Regions from separate parts of the Pseudomonas sp. IT-P74 genome, predicted to be linked through region 1. Evidence: predicted binding sites of a transcription regulator. Region 1 holds the regulator's gene; each other region holds the start of a gene.
What was found. The regulator FliA, encoded in region 1, starts transcription of late flagellar genes. The targets are predictions, from matches to a motif close to CTAAAGTTTNNNNNNNNNNNGCCGNTAA.

Region 1 (5,153 bases):
TGATGCCGCCATCATTGGCAACCGCCGGATCGCCGGGGGTGTCGAATTGACGGCTGCGCTGGATTACAAGCTGTCGGCCCTGGCGCCGCGGGTCCCGAACATGGAGCTCGAAGACGAGCTGCGCAAGACTCAGTCGCGGATCGTCACTGCCCAGGCCGAATTGAGCCTGCGTGGCGATGGCGAGAGCGACAACGCAACCAATCGCCAGTTGTTCGCCGGCTTGCCGTTGACCGCCGCCGAGCCGCTGATGGAACCGACCTACGCCGAACCTCGTCGCCCCGCGCCGGCCGCTGCGCCAGCGTCCGGTGGCGTGGATCCGCGGGCGTTTGACTCGATGCGTTTCGAGCTCAACAGCCTGCGCGAACTCATGGAAGTCCAACTCGGCTCCCTGGCCTGGAATCAGCTGCAAGGCAGCCGTCCGGACCAGGCCAACCTCTGGCGTCGCCTGCAACGCATTGGCCTGTCCGGCCCGCTGTCGCGCGACCTGCTGGCGATGATCAGCGAAATCGAAGAGCCTCGTCAGGCCTGGCGCATGTTGCTGGCGCACCTGGCGCGCATGATCGTTACCCCGGAAGTCGAGCCGCTGGAAGAGGGCGGTGTGATTGCCATGGTCGGCCCTGCCGGCATGGGCAAGACCACCACCCTGGCCAAGCTGGCCGCCCGCTACGTGCTCAAGTACGGCGCGCAGAACATCGCGCTGGTGAGCATGGACAGCTTCCGCATCGGTGCCCAGGAGCAGCTCAAGACCCTGGGGCGCATTCTCAATGTGTCGGTGACCCACGTCGATCCGGGCCAGTCCCTGGTGCAGGCCCTGGAACCACTGTTGCGCAAGCGCGTGGTGCTGATCGATACCGCCGGCCTGCAGGCCAGCGATCCGGCCCTGCGCATGCAGCTCGAAAGCCTGGCCGGTCGTGGCATCCGCTCGAAAAATTATCTGGTCCTGGCAACCACCAGCCAGAAACAGGTTCTAACGGCCGCTTATCACAGTTACAAGCGTTGCGGGCTCGCCGGCTGCATCCTGACTAAACTGGATGAAACGGCAAGTCTGGGCGAGGTGTTGAGCCTGGCCATCAGTCATGAATTGCCGGTGGCTTACCTGACCGATGGCCCGCGGATCCCGGATGATTTGCATCTGCCGCGTCGTCATCAGTTGGTCAGCCGCGCCGTGAGCGTGCAAATGCAGGAAGAACCCAGCGAAGAAGCCATGGCTGACATGTTCGCTGACATCTACCACAGCCCGACCAAGCAGGTTGGCTGAGGTATTAATGAACAGTTTTTGTACCTACATCGATGGTCTGCCATGCATTGTTCCGTTTGTGAACGCGCAGCCAGTAATGTGGCCTCCGTCTATGCAAGACAAGGTAAAGAAATAACATGGGCAGCATGCATCCCGTACAGGTGATCGCGGTGACCGGCGGCAAAGGTGGCGTCGGGAAAACTAATGTGTCAGTGAACTTGTCCCTGGCTTTGGCCGAGCTTGGCCGGCGCGTCATGCTGTTGGACGCGGACCTTGGACTGGCGAACGTCGACGTTCTGCTGGGCCTGACACCCAAACGTACCCTGGCCGACGTGATCGAAGGCCGCTGCGAACTGCGCGATGTATTGCTGCAGGGACCCGGCGGCATCCGTATCGTTCCGGCCGCATCCGGCACTCAGAGCATGGTGCATCTGAGCCCCGCGCAACACGCCGGCCTGATCCAGGCCTTCAGTGATATCGGCGACAACCTCGACGTACTGGTGATCGACACCGCTGCGGGCATTGGGGACTCGGTAGTCAGTTTCGTTCGCGCCGCCCAGGAAGTGCTGCTGGTGGTGTGCGACGAGCCGACTTCGATTACCGATGCCTATGCCTTGATCAAGTTGCTGAACCGCGACTACGGCATGAACCGCTTCCGCGTCCTGGCCAACATGGCCCAGAGCCCGCAGGAAGGACGCAACCTGTTCGCCAAGTTGACCAAGGTCACGGATCGCTTCCTCGATGTCGCCTTACAATACGTCGGCGCGGTGCCCTACGACGAAAGCGTGCGCAAGGCCGTGCAGAAGCAGCGCGCCGTCTACGAGGCCTTCCCGCGTTCCAAGTGCTCGCTGGCGTTCAAGGCCATCGCGCAGAAGGTCGATACCTGGCCGCTGCCCGCCAACCCGCGCGGGCACCTGGAGTTTTTCGTCGAGCGGCTTGTGCAGCAGACAGCAGGACCTGTTCTATGACAGCCAGCGGCTACAACCTCTACAAAAAGTCGGCACGCGATGCGCAGTACGAGCTGATCGAGCGTTACGCGCCGCTGGTTAAACGCATTGCCTACCACTTGCTGGCGCGATTGCCGGCCAGTGTCCAGGTTGAAGACCTGATCCAGGCCGGGATGATCGGCCTGCTTGAAGTATCGACCAAATATGACGCCAGCAAAGGCGCCAGTTTCGAAACGTACGCGGGCATACGAATCCGCGGCGCCATGCTCGATGAGGTGCGCAAGGGGGACTGGGCGCCACGTTCGGTTCACCGCAATACGCGGATGGTCAGCGATGCCATTCGCTCGATTGAAGCGAAAACCGGCCGTGATGCTAAAGATCACGAAGTTGCGGCCGAACTCCAATTGAGTCTCGATGATTACTACGGGATTTTGAACGACACCCTGGGCAGCCGGCTGTTCAGTTTCGACGACCTTTTGCAGGACGGCGAACACGAGGGGCTGCACGAGGATGGCGCGAGTGCTCATCTCGAGCCGTCACGCGACCTGGAGGATGAACGCTTCCAGGCTGCGCTGGCGGATGCGATTGCCAATTTGCCGGAGCGTGAGCGGCTGGTGTTGGCGCTGTACTACGACGAAGAGTTGAACCTCAAGGAAATCGGTGAGGTCCTGGGGGTCAGCGAATCGCGGGTCAGCCAGTTACACAGCCAGTGCGCGGCCCGTTTGCGGGGGCGTTTGGGGGAGTGGCGAGCGCGCTGAAGGCAGTGTGGGGACACTGCGAACGAGGCTGGTGTGGTGTTGAACTGCGCCGGTCGCGATCTGTTGTGCTCCAGACAGTCATTGAGTGCTTTGCCGGATTGATTGAAATGGCGTGTCCAGGTGCTGGGCGCGTTTAAGACTGCTTGGAGGTCGAATTGGACAAGAACATGAAAATCCTCATCGTTGATGACTTCTCAACGATGCGGCGGATCATCAAGAACCTGCTGCGTGACCTTGGGTTCACCAACACCGTCGAGGCCGACGATGGCACTACCGCCATTCCGGTGCTCAACAGCGGAAGCATCGACTTTCTGGTAACGGACTGGAACATGCCTGGCATGACCGGTATCGATCTGCTGCGCCACGTGCGTGCCGATGAAAAGCTCAAGCACCTGCCGGTGCTGATGGTGACCGCTGAAGCCAAGCGCGAGCAGATCATCGAAGCCGCCCAGGCCGGTGTTAACGGCTATGTGGTCAAACCCTTCACGGCCCAGGCGTTGAAAGAAAAAATCGAGAAGATTTTCGAACGCATCGGTTGATGAATGCGCCACGGGGGAGCTATGGGCAATAACGAAACTTCATTGGGCGACTTTGAATCGACCCTGAAAAAACACGCCGTCGAATTGGTCGAGAGCCTTGAAAAAGGCAAGTTCGGCGACGCGGTGCAATTGATCCATGAGCTCAACCAGACCCGTGACCGTGGCCTGTATCAGGAAGTGGGCAAGCTCACCCGCGAACTGCATAGCGCGATCGTCAATTTCCAGATTGACCCGCACATGCCGCAAGCCGAAGAAGTGTCGCAGATCACCGACGCCACCGAGCGCCTGGGGTACGTGGTCAAGCTGACCGAGGCCGCGGCCAATCGCACCATGGATCTGGTGGAAAGTGCCACGCCGCTGGTCAATGGCCTGGCCGATGAAGCCAAGGTGTTGAGCGCGGACTGGGGGCGCTTCATGCGTCGCGAAGTCGGCGCCGAAGAGTTTCGTGAACTGGCCCGGCGGGTCGACGGGTTCCTGACGCGCAGCGGCACGGACAATCGCGCGGTGTCGGGCAACCTCAACGACATCCTGCTCGCCCAGGATTACCAGGACCTCACAGGCCAGGTGATCAAGCGTGTGACCCAGTTGGTCACCGAAGTTGAAAGCAACCTGCTCAAGCTCGTGCTGATGGCCAGTCAGGTGGACCGCTTTGCGGGCATCGAACATGACCGTGAAGCGATGCTTGCTGAAAAAGATCCACAAAAACATCTCTCTCAGGGTGAAGGTCCGCAGATTCATGCCGATAAAAGAGAAGACGTTGTGTCCGGCCAGGACGATGTGGACGATTTGTTATCCAGCCTGGGATTTTAGAGTTTTAGAATTTTAGGTTTTTTGGGTTTTTAGACCTGTAGGAGCACCCCCTTAATGAGCTTCGGCGCCGATGAAGAGATCCTTCAGGATTTCCTGGTTGAGGCCGGCGAGATTCTAGAGCAACTGTCCGAGCAACTGGTCGAGCTGGAAAGCCGTCCGGATGATGCGGATCTGCTCAATGCAATTTTTCGCGGTTTTCACACTGTAAAAGGGGGCGCCGGCTTCCTCCAGCTCAACGAACTGGTGGAGTGCTGCCACATCGCCGAGAACGTGTTCGACATCCTGCGCAAGGGTGAACGTCGCGTCGACTCGGAACTGATGGACGTGGTTCTCGAAGCGCTGGACGCGGTGAACGGCATGTTCAGCGAAGTCCGCGAACGCGGCCCGATCACGGCCGCGACACCGCAACTGCTCGCGGCGCTGGCCCGTCTGGCCGAGCCGCAATCGGCTGACGAGGTGGCTGCCGCGCCTGTCGCCGCCGTGGTCGAAGCGCCTGTGGCTGAAGCCGAGTCGGGCGATATCACCGACAATGAATTCGAACAACTGCTGGACTCGCTGAATGCCGTCAAGGCCCAGGCCGAGGCCCCGAAGGCTGCTCCAGCGCCTGCCGGCAATGCCGCCGGCAGCGATGAAATCACCGATGCCGAGTTCGAGTCGTTGCTCGATCAGCTGCACGGTAAAGGCCAGTTCGCCGTTGACGCGGTGGTCCCGGCGACCGCTGTGCCAGAAGCGCCGAAAGCGGCCGGCGACAGTTCCGATATTACTGACGACGAATTCGAAGCACTGCTCGACCAACTGCACGGCAAGGGTAACTTTGCTGTCGAGGCGCTGGAGTCGGCCATTGCTTCTGTGCCCGCGCCCG
Region 2 (5,153 bases), on a different contig from region 1:
ACAACAGCTCAAGGCGATTCTGCCCCACCAGTTGCGTGCGCTGGTTTACCGAATCCATTACACCAGCCATGCCAGACTCCTACGCCAACGCCAAGTGTTGTTGCGACGTGCCTTCATCACTAAACGGCACGGCGCTTGCTTTTTTAATCGTTATGAACACAGAACCGACATTTTTTCGACGCCTGACCACACCCTACCGCAAACGGCTCGGCGTGCTGGCGGCTGTTTGCCTGTTCAACGCTGGCAGCCCTGCCCTTGCTGACGCGGTTACCTTGCCTGACATGCTTATCGGCGTCACTCAGGGCTTTCTTGAATTCACCGTAGAAGACTATCTGGCTACCAGTCAAACGGAGGGTCGCTACGAGATCCAGGTCAACCCGCTCGATCCGCGCATGCACATGCCCATGTGCGACAAGGAATTGACAGCAACGCTCGAGAGTCCCAAGCCGCTGGGACGGGTCACGGTCAAGGTTCGCTGCGAGGGCGCGTCTCCCTGGACCGTCTTCGTACCCGCTCAAGTCCGCCTGTTTCGCGATGTCGTGACCAGCGCCCGGCCACTGCGCCGCGCCGCCATTGTCGAGCCTGGGGATGTGGTCTTGCGCGAGCGCGATATCAGCTTGATCAGCCAGGGCTACCTGACCTCCCTCGATCAGGCGATCGGGCAGCGACTGACCCGACCAATGGTCACCGATCAGGTGATTACCCTGGTGAACATCGAACAGGCCGAAGTCATCCGCAAGGGCGATCAGGTGGTGATCACCGCCCGCAGCGGCACCCTCAGCGTGCGCATGCCCGGCGAAGCGCTGTCAAACGGCAGCCTGAGCGAACAGATCCGGGTGAAAAACCTCAATTCCCAACGAGTCATCAAGGCGCAGGTCATGGCGCCGGGGCAGGTGGAAGTGTCCATGTAAGGTCCTCTGTTGATCGGAATGTGGCGCTTGCCGCGGCTGTTCCCTAGACTGTGCTCCATGCAGGGCAAGCGCTGACGCGCGCAAGGTTCATTGATAAATGAGCCTAAAGTTTTCCAGGGAATGGCCGAAACCATGGCAAGCGTCCAAATTCCCAGAGGTTTTTTATCATGGTCATTGATTTCAGCCGTTTGAACAGCTCCTCGTCCCTGACGGGCAGTACACGTACCAGCGCCAGCAAGGAAAGCGCCGAGGCCGGCAAATCCGCGCCGCTGGAGTCCGCGGCCGAACAGGCCGGTACCGTCAAAAGCGGGGAATCGGTACATCTCAGCAATGAGGCTCAACAGTTGCAGAAGGTCACTGACAAGCTGCGCGATCAGCCTGCCGTCGACAACGCCCGCGTGGCCGAGTTGAAAGCAGCGATTGCCGATGGCAGCTATAAAGTCGACAGCAACCGTGTAGCCAGCAAACTGCTCAACTTCGAAGCCCAGCGCTAGGCCACCGCCGGCGCCAGGCTTTTGGACGCTTAAAACCCAAGGCCAGCCATGCACGACACAAATTTACTGCAACTGATCACCGACGACTTTGCTCCAGCGCAACACTTGCTGGAACTCCTGCAGACCGAATCCCTCGCATTGCATGGCCGCGACATGCCATTGCTCGAGAACATCCTGGCGCAGAAACAGGCATTGGTCGTTTTGCTCGAACAGCACGGCCGCAAGCGCAGTGAAATCCTCGCCAGCCTCAACCTGCCGACCAACCGCGGCGGTCTCGAGCAATTGGCCGGCCAGTCGAGCATTGGCGAGCAGTTGCTGGCGCAAAGTGACGTGCTGACCGATCTCCTGGCCCAGTGCCAGGCCATCAACGCCAACAACGGCCAGTCGATCCTCACTCAGCAGGCCGCGACGGCCACCCAGCTGAAAATCCTCACCGGCGGTGAAACCCCGGCGCTTTACGATGCCAGCGGAACATTCTCCAAGCTTGCCAAGCCGCGCCCGCTCAGTCAGGCATGAGCCGGTCAATGCCCCCGCTCTATCAAGACGCGCAACATACTGGCAAACTGCTAGCTTGCCGTAGTCAAATTTTGTCTGGAGATTGATTAACCGTGTCCAATGCCTTATCCGTGGATGATGCTCCGCAGCCACCCAAGGTGCTCTCCACGCCCTTGGAAATCTCCAGCAACCTGCGCCAGCTGCTCGAAAGCCATGACCCGCTGATCATCACGTTCCACGAGCGCAGCCAGCGCTTCCAGAGCTATCTGGTGGACCTGGACCGTGACAGCAACATGATCGCCCTGGACGAAATGATTCCCCGTGATGGCGAGCGCTACCTGCTGGCGGGTGAGCCGTTCAGGGTCGAAGGCTTCCACGAAGGCGTACGCATTGCCTGGGAAAGCAACGGCCAGTTGAACATCGACGAATCCGGTGGCAGCCGCTGCTATCGCGGCCCCCTGCCCGCTGAAGTGGTGTACCACCAGCGCCGCAATGCGTTCCGCGCCGCGCTGAAGCTGGCACAACTGGTCAACGTCAACCTCGACGGCGAAAAGCTCAAGGCGTCGATCAGCGGCAAGTTACTGGATATTTCCGCTACCGGCTGCAAACTGCGCTTCGACGGCGACATCACCGGCAGCCTGCAACTGGGTCAGGTCTACGACCGCTTCAGCGCCGACCTGCCCTTCGGCAAGATGACCGCACCGGTCGAGTTGCGTTATCTGCACTTCGAAGAAAGGATTTCCACCACCTTCGCCGGCGTTCGCTTCCACAACATGAGCGGGCTGGTGCAGCGCCAGGTCGAGCGCTTCGTCTACCAGTTGCAACGTGAAGCACGTCGCTTCGACAAAGACGACATGTGATAGAGCGTCAACAAAAAACGGGCAGTCCCTTGCGGTGACTGCCCGTTTTTTATGCCCTGGATTTAAGGCCTGGCCTCGCTGAGGTTAGGGTCCCGCCCTGTATCAGGGTCTTGCGGCGGCTGATCGGTTTCAGCTTCGGTGACAGTTTCAGGTTCTGATTCAGGCTCTGGCCCGGCACTCACCGGGTTTTGCATCTGATCCTGCACCACCTGCTCATCAACACGCGGGTCGAGGCAGGCCACCAGCGGTGAACTCGTCATGTTGTCCGGCATGGCCACGTGATGCAGCGGCGCGTCTTCCACCTGATGCAGGTTGGTCACCGCTTTCGGGCGAATCCGCCACACCAGCACCAACGCAAAGAAACTGAAAAACGCATAAAGCATCTGGCTGCCGAACAGCTTCATCAGCACGCCGGCCACCAGCGGCCCGATACTCGCGCCAACGCCGTAGGTCACCAGCAACATTGCCGTCAGGGACACCCGGCGATCACCTTCGACGTGGTCGTTGGAGAACGCCACTGCCAACGGATACAGGCAGAACTGCACCAGCGAACAGATAAAACCGGCGATAAACAGAACCTCCAGCGGCACCTGCGGCATGATCGCCAGCGGCAGTGCCGCCAGTGCCAGGCTGAATGCAAAACTGCGGATCAATACGGCCCGATCGTAGCGATCGGACAACCAACCCAGCGGCCACTGCACCAGCAACCCGGCAAAAATACAGCTACCCATGAACAGGCCGACCTGCTCCGTGGACAATCCCTGCTGCGAGGCATACAGCGGCGCCAGACCGTAGAACGAACCGACGATCAAGCCCGCCCCCAGCACCGTGCTCAATGACTGTGGCACGCGCTTGATAAAGAAGCGCGGCTCCATCGGTGCCGGGTGCAAGGGTGCCGGGTGAATCCGCCGCGTCAGGGCCACCGGCACCAGACACAGGGCGAAACACAGGGCGACCAACATCAGCAATTCAAGCCCCAGCCCTGGGTGCATGACCAGAATCAACTGCCCCAGCACCAACCCCAGATACGAAGCGATCATGTAGCCACTGAAGACCATGCCGCGCTGATTGGCATCGGCCTGCTCATTGAGCCAGCTCTCGATCACCATGTACTGACACATCATGCCGAGGCCGACGATCACCCGCAAAAACAGCCAGGCCGGCAACCAGTCCACCAGGCCATGGCCGAGCACCGCCGCGCCAACGATCCCGGCACAGGCCGAGTAAGCCCGGATATGCCCGACCCGGGCAATCAACCGGTGACCGATCTTGCCCCCCAGCACCAGGCCGAAATAGTTGGCAGCCATCAGCGCACCGACCCACAGACTGTCGACATGGTCGGCAGCCAGGCGCAACGCCAGGTAAGTGCTCAACAGGCCCGAGCCGATCAACATCATCAGCGAGGCGAAATACAGCGCTCGAAAGGATTTCCAGATTTGGCGCATCGGCGTTCCGAGCGGCTCCTTGCAGTGAGAATCGGCTACCGCTAAACGATAGCCGGATGTCGATGGATCGTCAGGCCTGGGCTGCTAAAACACGCCGTTCCCAGGGAGTAATTTCATCATGGAAACTGGTCAGTTCCAGGGTCTTCGAAGCAATGTAGCCTTCGATGAATTCCGCGCCAAACAGTTCCTTGGCCAACTGACTACGTTTCAGACGCTCAAGTGCCGCATGCAAGGTACACGGTAACGAAAGATTTTCCGGCACTTCGAACTCACCCTGGATCGGCGCGCTCGGCTCCAATGCCTTCTCGATGCCATGCAACCCCGCCGCCAGGCTTGCGGCAATCGCCAGATACGGGTTGGCGTCGGCCCCCGGCAAGCGGTTCTCGACCCGACGGGCCACCGGCAAACTGGCCGGAATGCGCAGGCCCGCCGCCCGATTGTCGTAGGACCAACAGGCATTATTCGGTGAGGCGTAAGGGTGGCACAAGCGCTGATAGGAGTTCACGTTCGGCGCAAACAACGCGGTGAAATCGGCCATGCACGTTTGCTGACCGGCAATGAAGTGGCGGAAGATGGCCGTCTCCTGCCCCGCCTCATCGCTGAACACGTTACGCCCTGAATCGATCTCGACCACGCTCTGGTGGATATGCATCGAACTGCCCGGCGTATGCGCCAACGGCTTGGCCATGCACACCACGCTCAGACCGTGCTTGAGGGCCACTTCCTTGAGCAGGTGCTTGAACAGGAACGTCTGGTCGGCCAGCAACAGCGGATCACCGTGCAGCAGATTGATCTCGAACTGGCTGACGCCCATTTCGTGCATGAAGGTATCGCGAGGCAGCCCCAAGGCCGCCATGCACTCGTAGACTTCATTGAAGAACGGCCGCAAGCCATTGTTGGAACTGACGCTGAACGCCGACTGACCGTCTTCGCGGCGACCGTCCAGCC
Region 3 (5,153 bases), on a different contig from region 1:
AAGGCTGCACGCTGGTCGAACAGGCGCTGACCATGGGACGATTCGGACCCTATTGCCTGCAAGCGGCGATCGCGGCGGTGCATGCCGAAGCCCCGACGGCTGGGGAAACCGATTGGCCGCAGATTGTCGGTCTGTATGACGTTCTGCTGCGGGCGGTGCCGTCGCCGGTGATCGAGTTGAATCGAGCGGCGGCGATTTCGCAACGCGATGGTCCACTGGTGGGGCTGACGTTGGTCGACGCGATTCTGGAGCGGGGAGAACTGCTCGACTACCACCTGGCGTATTCGGCGCGGGCTGAGTTCTGTCGGCAACTGGGCCGGGTGCAAGAGGCGCGGGCGGCTTGGGAACGGGCGCTAGAGTTGACCCGGCAAGAGCCGGAGCGGCGGTTTATTGAAGAGCGGCTCAGGGCACTGGATTGATGTGATACTGGCTGGCCTCATCGCGAGCAGGCTCGCTCCTACAGGGGAATGCATTTCAAATTGTGGGAGCGAGCTTGCTCGCGATAAGGGCCGAAGGACCTTCACTCCAGCATCTTGCCCAACAACCAGCTCCCCGCCGGCCCCGGCGGATTCAAGCGCGACCACAACGCATCCACCGACACCGTTTTCGGCCAGCCGCGCACCACCAGTTCCTGCAACGTGCCGGGCCCGAACCGCTCAACCAGCCAGCGGGGCAACGGCGCCCAGCCGAATCCGCCCTGGGCCATTTCCAGCAGCATCAGATAACTCGGCGCCGACCAGACGCGGCCCTTCGCCCGACTGTCATAGGGATTGATGATGGTGGCCAGGCGCAGCTCGCGGTGCTGCTGCAGTACGTCCCGGTCGACGTGGTCCAGCGTTGCCAATGGATGTGCCGGGGACACGAACAAGGCGAATTCCGTGCGCTCGTCCACCGTCGAGCTGACCAGGTCCGGCGGGTAGCTGTCCTGCATTTCGGCGAAGGCAATCTGCGCCCGGCCGCTTTGCACCAGGGACATCAGGTCATCGCATTCGGCGATCAGGCACTCGAGCTCCAGGTCCGGGTAACGCTGCTCGAAGGCACTGAGGGCGGCTTCGAAGCGATCCGACTGATAGGTATCGGACAGCGCCACCGTCAGCTTCGCTTCCACCCCTTGGGACAGTTGGCTGGCGGCGATTTCCAGGCGACTGGTGGCGGCCAGGATGTCTTCGGCCCGTTGCAGCATGACGTGCCCGGCCGGGGTCAGCCCGGGCTTGCGGCTGCTGCGGTCGAACAGCGTCAGGTTGAGGTCGATTTCCAGGCTGGCCACCGCCGCGCTGATGGTCGACTGACTGCGGCCCAATTTGCGCGCCGCGGCGGAAAACGAGCCTTGCGTCGCGGCTTCGACAAACGCCAGCAACACTTCGTGAGAGGCCATGAACTATCGCCTTGATCGATGGTTATTGGTTATGAAGTATCGGTGTGGTGACGGATCATGGCAACCACACCGTCACTCAAGGGAGTTCGGCCATGAGCGCCAACAAATCCATTACTGAACGTATTTTCCAAGCCATTGGCTTCGAACTGCTGGCCATCCTGATCTGTACCCCGTTGCTGGCCTGGATCATGAAAAAACCGATGCTGGAAATGGGCATGGTCACCGTCCTCATCGCCGGCCTGGCCCTGGCCTGGAACGTGGTCTTCAACGGTCTGTTCGATCGGCTGCTCAAGCACCTGGCCATCGCACACAACGCCTGGGTCCGCGTGGTGCATGCGCTGTTGTTCGAAGGCGGACTGGTGGCCCTGGGCGTACCGCTGATCGCCTGGTGGCTGAATGTCAGTCTGTGGCAAGCGTTCCTGCTGGATATCGGTGTGTTGCTGTTCTTCCTGCCGTACACCTACGTCTACCACTGGGCATATGACGTGGTTCGGGAGCGGATGCTGGTGACTCGCGAAGTTTGCTAAGTACCGTTTTTGTGGCGAGAGAGTTAGCAGGCGTCAGTAATCCCGCTGCTTGCGAAACGCCCAGCGCCCGGCGATCACGGTAAAGGTCGCCACCAGCACCACCAAGACCCAGAAACCCTGCGGATCATCGGCCAGCGGAATGCCGCCGACGTTCATACCGAAGAAACCGGCAATGATGTTGATCGGTAGCGCCAGCACCGTCACCACCGTCAGGGTGAATAGGGTGCGGTTGGTCTGTTCGTTGATGTTGGCGGCGATCTCCTCCTGCAACAGCTTGATCCGCTCACCCAGCGCCGTGAGGTCGTTGATGATCAGCGCGAACTCCTCGGTGGATTTGCGCAACTCCTTCACGTCTTCCTTTTGCAGCCATTGCGGCGGCCGGTTGAGCAGGCGCAGCAATGAGCCCGGTTCCAGCGCCAGCAGCCGTTGCAATCGCACCAGCACCCGGCGATTGGCGCCCAGTTCGGCGCGGTTGGTCGACAGCCGCGAGGACAGCAATTCATCTTCGATCTGATCCACGCTCTGGCTGGTCTTGCGCACGATCTGGGTCAGCACTTCACCCTGGTCGCGCAGCAGATGCACCAGCAACTCCAGCGGGGAACGAAAGCATTCCCGGGCCTTCACCGACGAGCGCAATTTGTCCACCGAGTGCAGCGGTTGCAGGCGGGCGCTGATGATCAATTGGCTGCGGGCGCACACCCACAGGGTCGAGACATCCGAGGAGACCATGTTGCTGAGGTTGAACACCACATCGTTGACCACCGCCAGCAACGCGGAGTCGACATGTTCGATACGCGTCGAGCGCGAGCCTTCGTGCAGCGCTTCGAAAAACTCCTCGGGCAATTCCAGATGGCTTTTCATCCAGCGCTCGCACGCGGCGTGGGCCAGGTTCAGGTGCAGCCAGAGAAATTGCTCGTTGCTTCCCGGTTGTTGCAGGTACTGCAAGGCCTCGGCGGAATTGATTTCCCGACCGGCCTCACCGGGGCGAAAGCTGAAACCGTAAAGCAGGCCGAACAGATCCGTGTCGCGATGGCTTTGATCGATGCTGTGGTTCATGAGGACTCGCAAGGGGAGGCGCCTGTCACATGTTTTACAGATTCACTTGAGCGGCATCATTGCAAGCGGGGGTGACGTTTTTGTGACAGGAAAATAACGCAAAAAATTGTTCTACCGACGGTCGGGATATTCTCAAGAACCGCTCTGGCTAGCCGATCACGCTTGGGTTGAGTTGCGCGCCGTCGGCCTCGGCCGGGACCGCAGACAGGGATGTCCGGACACTTTTCACGCCTTAACGGGCGTGCCTCATTCCTGTCATGAGTACCCTGCGATGCTTTTGCAAAAGTCCCTGAGAGCACAAATTCTTGCCCTGCTGAGCGGCAGTCTGCTGGCGATGCTGTTGATCGCCCTGGCGTGCTTTCACTTCCTGTCCAGCGGCGTGCAGAACTACGCCAATCTGATCGAAGGCCCGCTGCACACCTCGCAATTGATCGATGAAGCCAACCTGCAATTCAAGGTGCAGGTGCAGGAGTGGAAAAACGTCCTGCTGCGCGGCAAGCAACCGGCGGACCTGAGCAAGTACTGGGGGCAATTCGAGGAGCGTCAGCGCGATGTGCAAAACATCCTCGGCGAGCTGGCCGCGCAGAAGGGCATCGAGCCGCCACTCAAGAGCCGAATCGAGCGCTTGCGTGACGAACATCGTCAGTTGGGCGCGGCCTATCAGAAGGGCCGGGACGCGTTCGTGGCCGCCGGTGGTGACCCGGCGGCGGGCGACGCGGCGGTCAAGGGCGTGGACCGCGCCGCCAGCGATCAGATGAGTGAACTGGTCAGTGAGTTGCGCAAGCAGGGCGCTGAACAATCGACACTGATCAGCGCCAGTGCCGATCGCACGGTGTTGCTGGGGCTGGTCGTGATGCTGGTTTCGGGGCTGCTGATCGGCCTGCTGAGCCTGTGGCTGGTCAACCGTAACCTGGTCGAGCCGATCCGCAAACTGATCGAATACGTGGCGCAACTCAGCCAGGGGCGTTTTGCCGAGCGCGTGGCCAGCACCCGTCAGGACGAGTTGGGCAAACTGGCGATGGCCGCCAACACCCTGCGCGATTTCCTCGCCGAAACCTTCAGCCGTTTACAGCGCAGCGCGTCGGACCTGGACAGCGCCAGCGGTGAGTTGAATTCGATCGCCACCCTGATGGCCGGCGGCACCAACGAGCAGTTCAACCGCACCGATCAGGTGGCCACGGCGATGAACGAAATGTCCGCTACCGCACAGGAAGTCGCCCGTCATGCCGCCGAAGCGGCGCGGGCCGCCGACGATGCCGACCAGTCCGCCCAGCAGGGCGAAAAAGTCATGCAGGGCACCATCCACACCATCACCCAAATGCGCGGCGAAATCGCCAACACCGCCACGGTCATCCGCCAACTGGAAACCGACAGCGGACGCATTGGCAAAGTCCTGGAAGTGATTCGCGGCATCGCCGAGCAGACCAACCTGCTGGCGCTCAACGCCGCCATCGAAGCGGCCCGCGCCGGTGAGGCCGGACGCGGATTCGCGGTGGTGGCCGATGAAGTGCGCAGCCTGGCCCAGCGCACGGCGGCGTCGATCATCGAGATCAACCAGATCATCCAGACCGTGCAGACCGGTGCAATCGAAGCGGCCCAGGCGATTGAAAGCGGTCAGTCGCGCAGCGAACAAAGCGTGCAGCAAGTGACGGAGGCCGGCGCCATGCTCGAGCGCATCACCCTGGCCGTGGAAGCCATCCGTGACATGAACCGCCAGATCGCCACTGCCGCCGAAGAGCAGACCTCGGTGGCCGAAGACATCTCGCGCAACCTCACCGAGATCACGAGTATCGCCAGCACCAACCTGGACAACGTGCAGCGCACTGAAGCGGCCAGCACCAACCTGCACGGCTTGTCGGGGCAGTTGAACGAGGTGACGGCGCGCCTGAGCGCTTGAACCCCGAAAACGCAAAAGCCGCACGATGTTCCCATCGTGCGGCTTTTGTCTGTTTCGCGATTACGTGTCCTGTTTGTTTTCCAGGACCTTGCCGTTGGAGGCATCGATGTCCACATCCCACTCGACGTTCTTGGCGTCACGCAGTTCGACTTCGTACTCGTAACCGTTGAAGTGGTTGTCCAGCTCGGTCTTGGTAATCGTTGCACCCGGGTGCAGATCCAGGGCGATCTTGTTCAGGTCTTCCAGTGGCTTGATCTTGCCGTCCTTGACCAGTTGCGGGATCTGATCGACCCGCACA

Region 2: a site for FliA is predicted at 1,015-1,042, ahead of flgM (flagellar biosynthesis anti-sigma factor FlgM). Genes of this name have one in related genera too.
Region 3: a site for FliA is predicted at 3,090-3,117, ahead of ACM6J5_RS24110 (methyl-accepting chemotaxis protein). Genes of this name have one in related genera too.

What each region holds. Positions count from the first base shown of each region.
Region 1 is NZ_CATKQD010000055.1:239,940-245,092, forward strand. It holds gene flhF (flagellar biosynthesis protein FlhF) at 1-1,258, shown strand, start outside; gene fleN (flagellar synthesis regulator FleN) at 1,375-2,205, shown strand; gene fliA (RNA polymerase sigma factor FliA) at 2,202-2,942, shown strand; gene ACM6J5_RS21475 (chemotaxis response regulator CheY) at 3,110-3,481, shown strand; gene ACM6J5_RS21480 (protein phosphatase CheZ) at 3,503-4,291, shown strand; gene ACM6J5_RS21485 (chemotaxis protein CheA) at 4,346-5,153, shown strand, end outside.
Region 2 is NZ_CATKQD010000033.1:396,648-401,800, forward strand. It holds gene ACM6J5_RS18225 (chemotaxis protein CheV) at 1-70, opposite strand, end outside; gene flgA (flagellar basal body P-ring formation chaperone FlgA) at 153-911, shown strand; gene flgM (flagellar biosynthesis anti-sigma factor FlgM) at 1,079-1,405, shown strand; gene ACM6J5_RS18240 (flagella synthesis protein FlgN) at 1,454-1,921, shown strand; gene ACM6J5_RS18245 (flagellar brake protein) at 2,014-2,760, shown strand; gene ACM6J5_RS18250 (MFS transporter) at 2,823-4,205, opposite strand; gene ACM6J5_RS18255 (glutamine synthetase family protein) at 4,276-5,153, opposite strand, start outside.
Region 3 is NZ_CATKQD010000066.1:368,205-373,357, forward strand. It holds gene ACM6J5_RS24090 (RNA polymerase sigma factor) at 1-419, shown strand, start outside; gene ACM6J5_RS24095 (LysR family transcriptional regulator) at 521-1,375, opposite strand; gene ACM6J5_RS24100 (multidrug/biocide efflux PACE transporter) at 1,468-1,902, shown strand; gene ACM6J5_RS24105 (transporter) at 1,936-2,958, opposite strand; gene ACM6J5_RS24110 (methyl-accepting chemotaxis protein) at 3,230-4,855, shown strand; gene ACM6J5_RS24115 (PepSY domain-containing protein) at 4,916-5,153, opposite strand, start outside.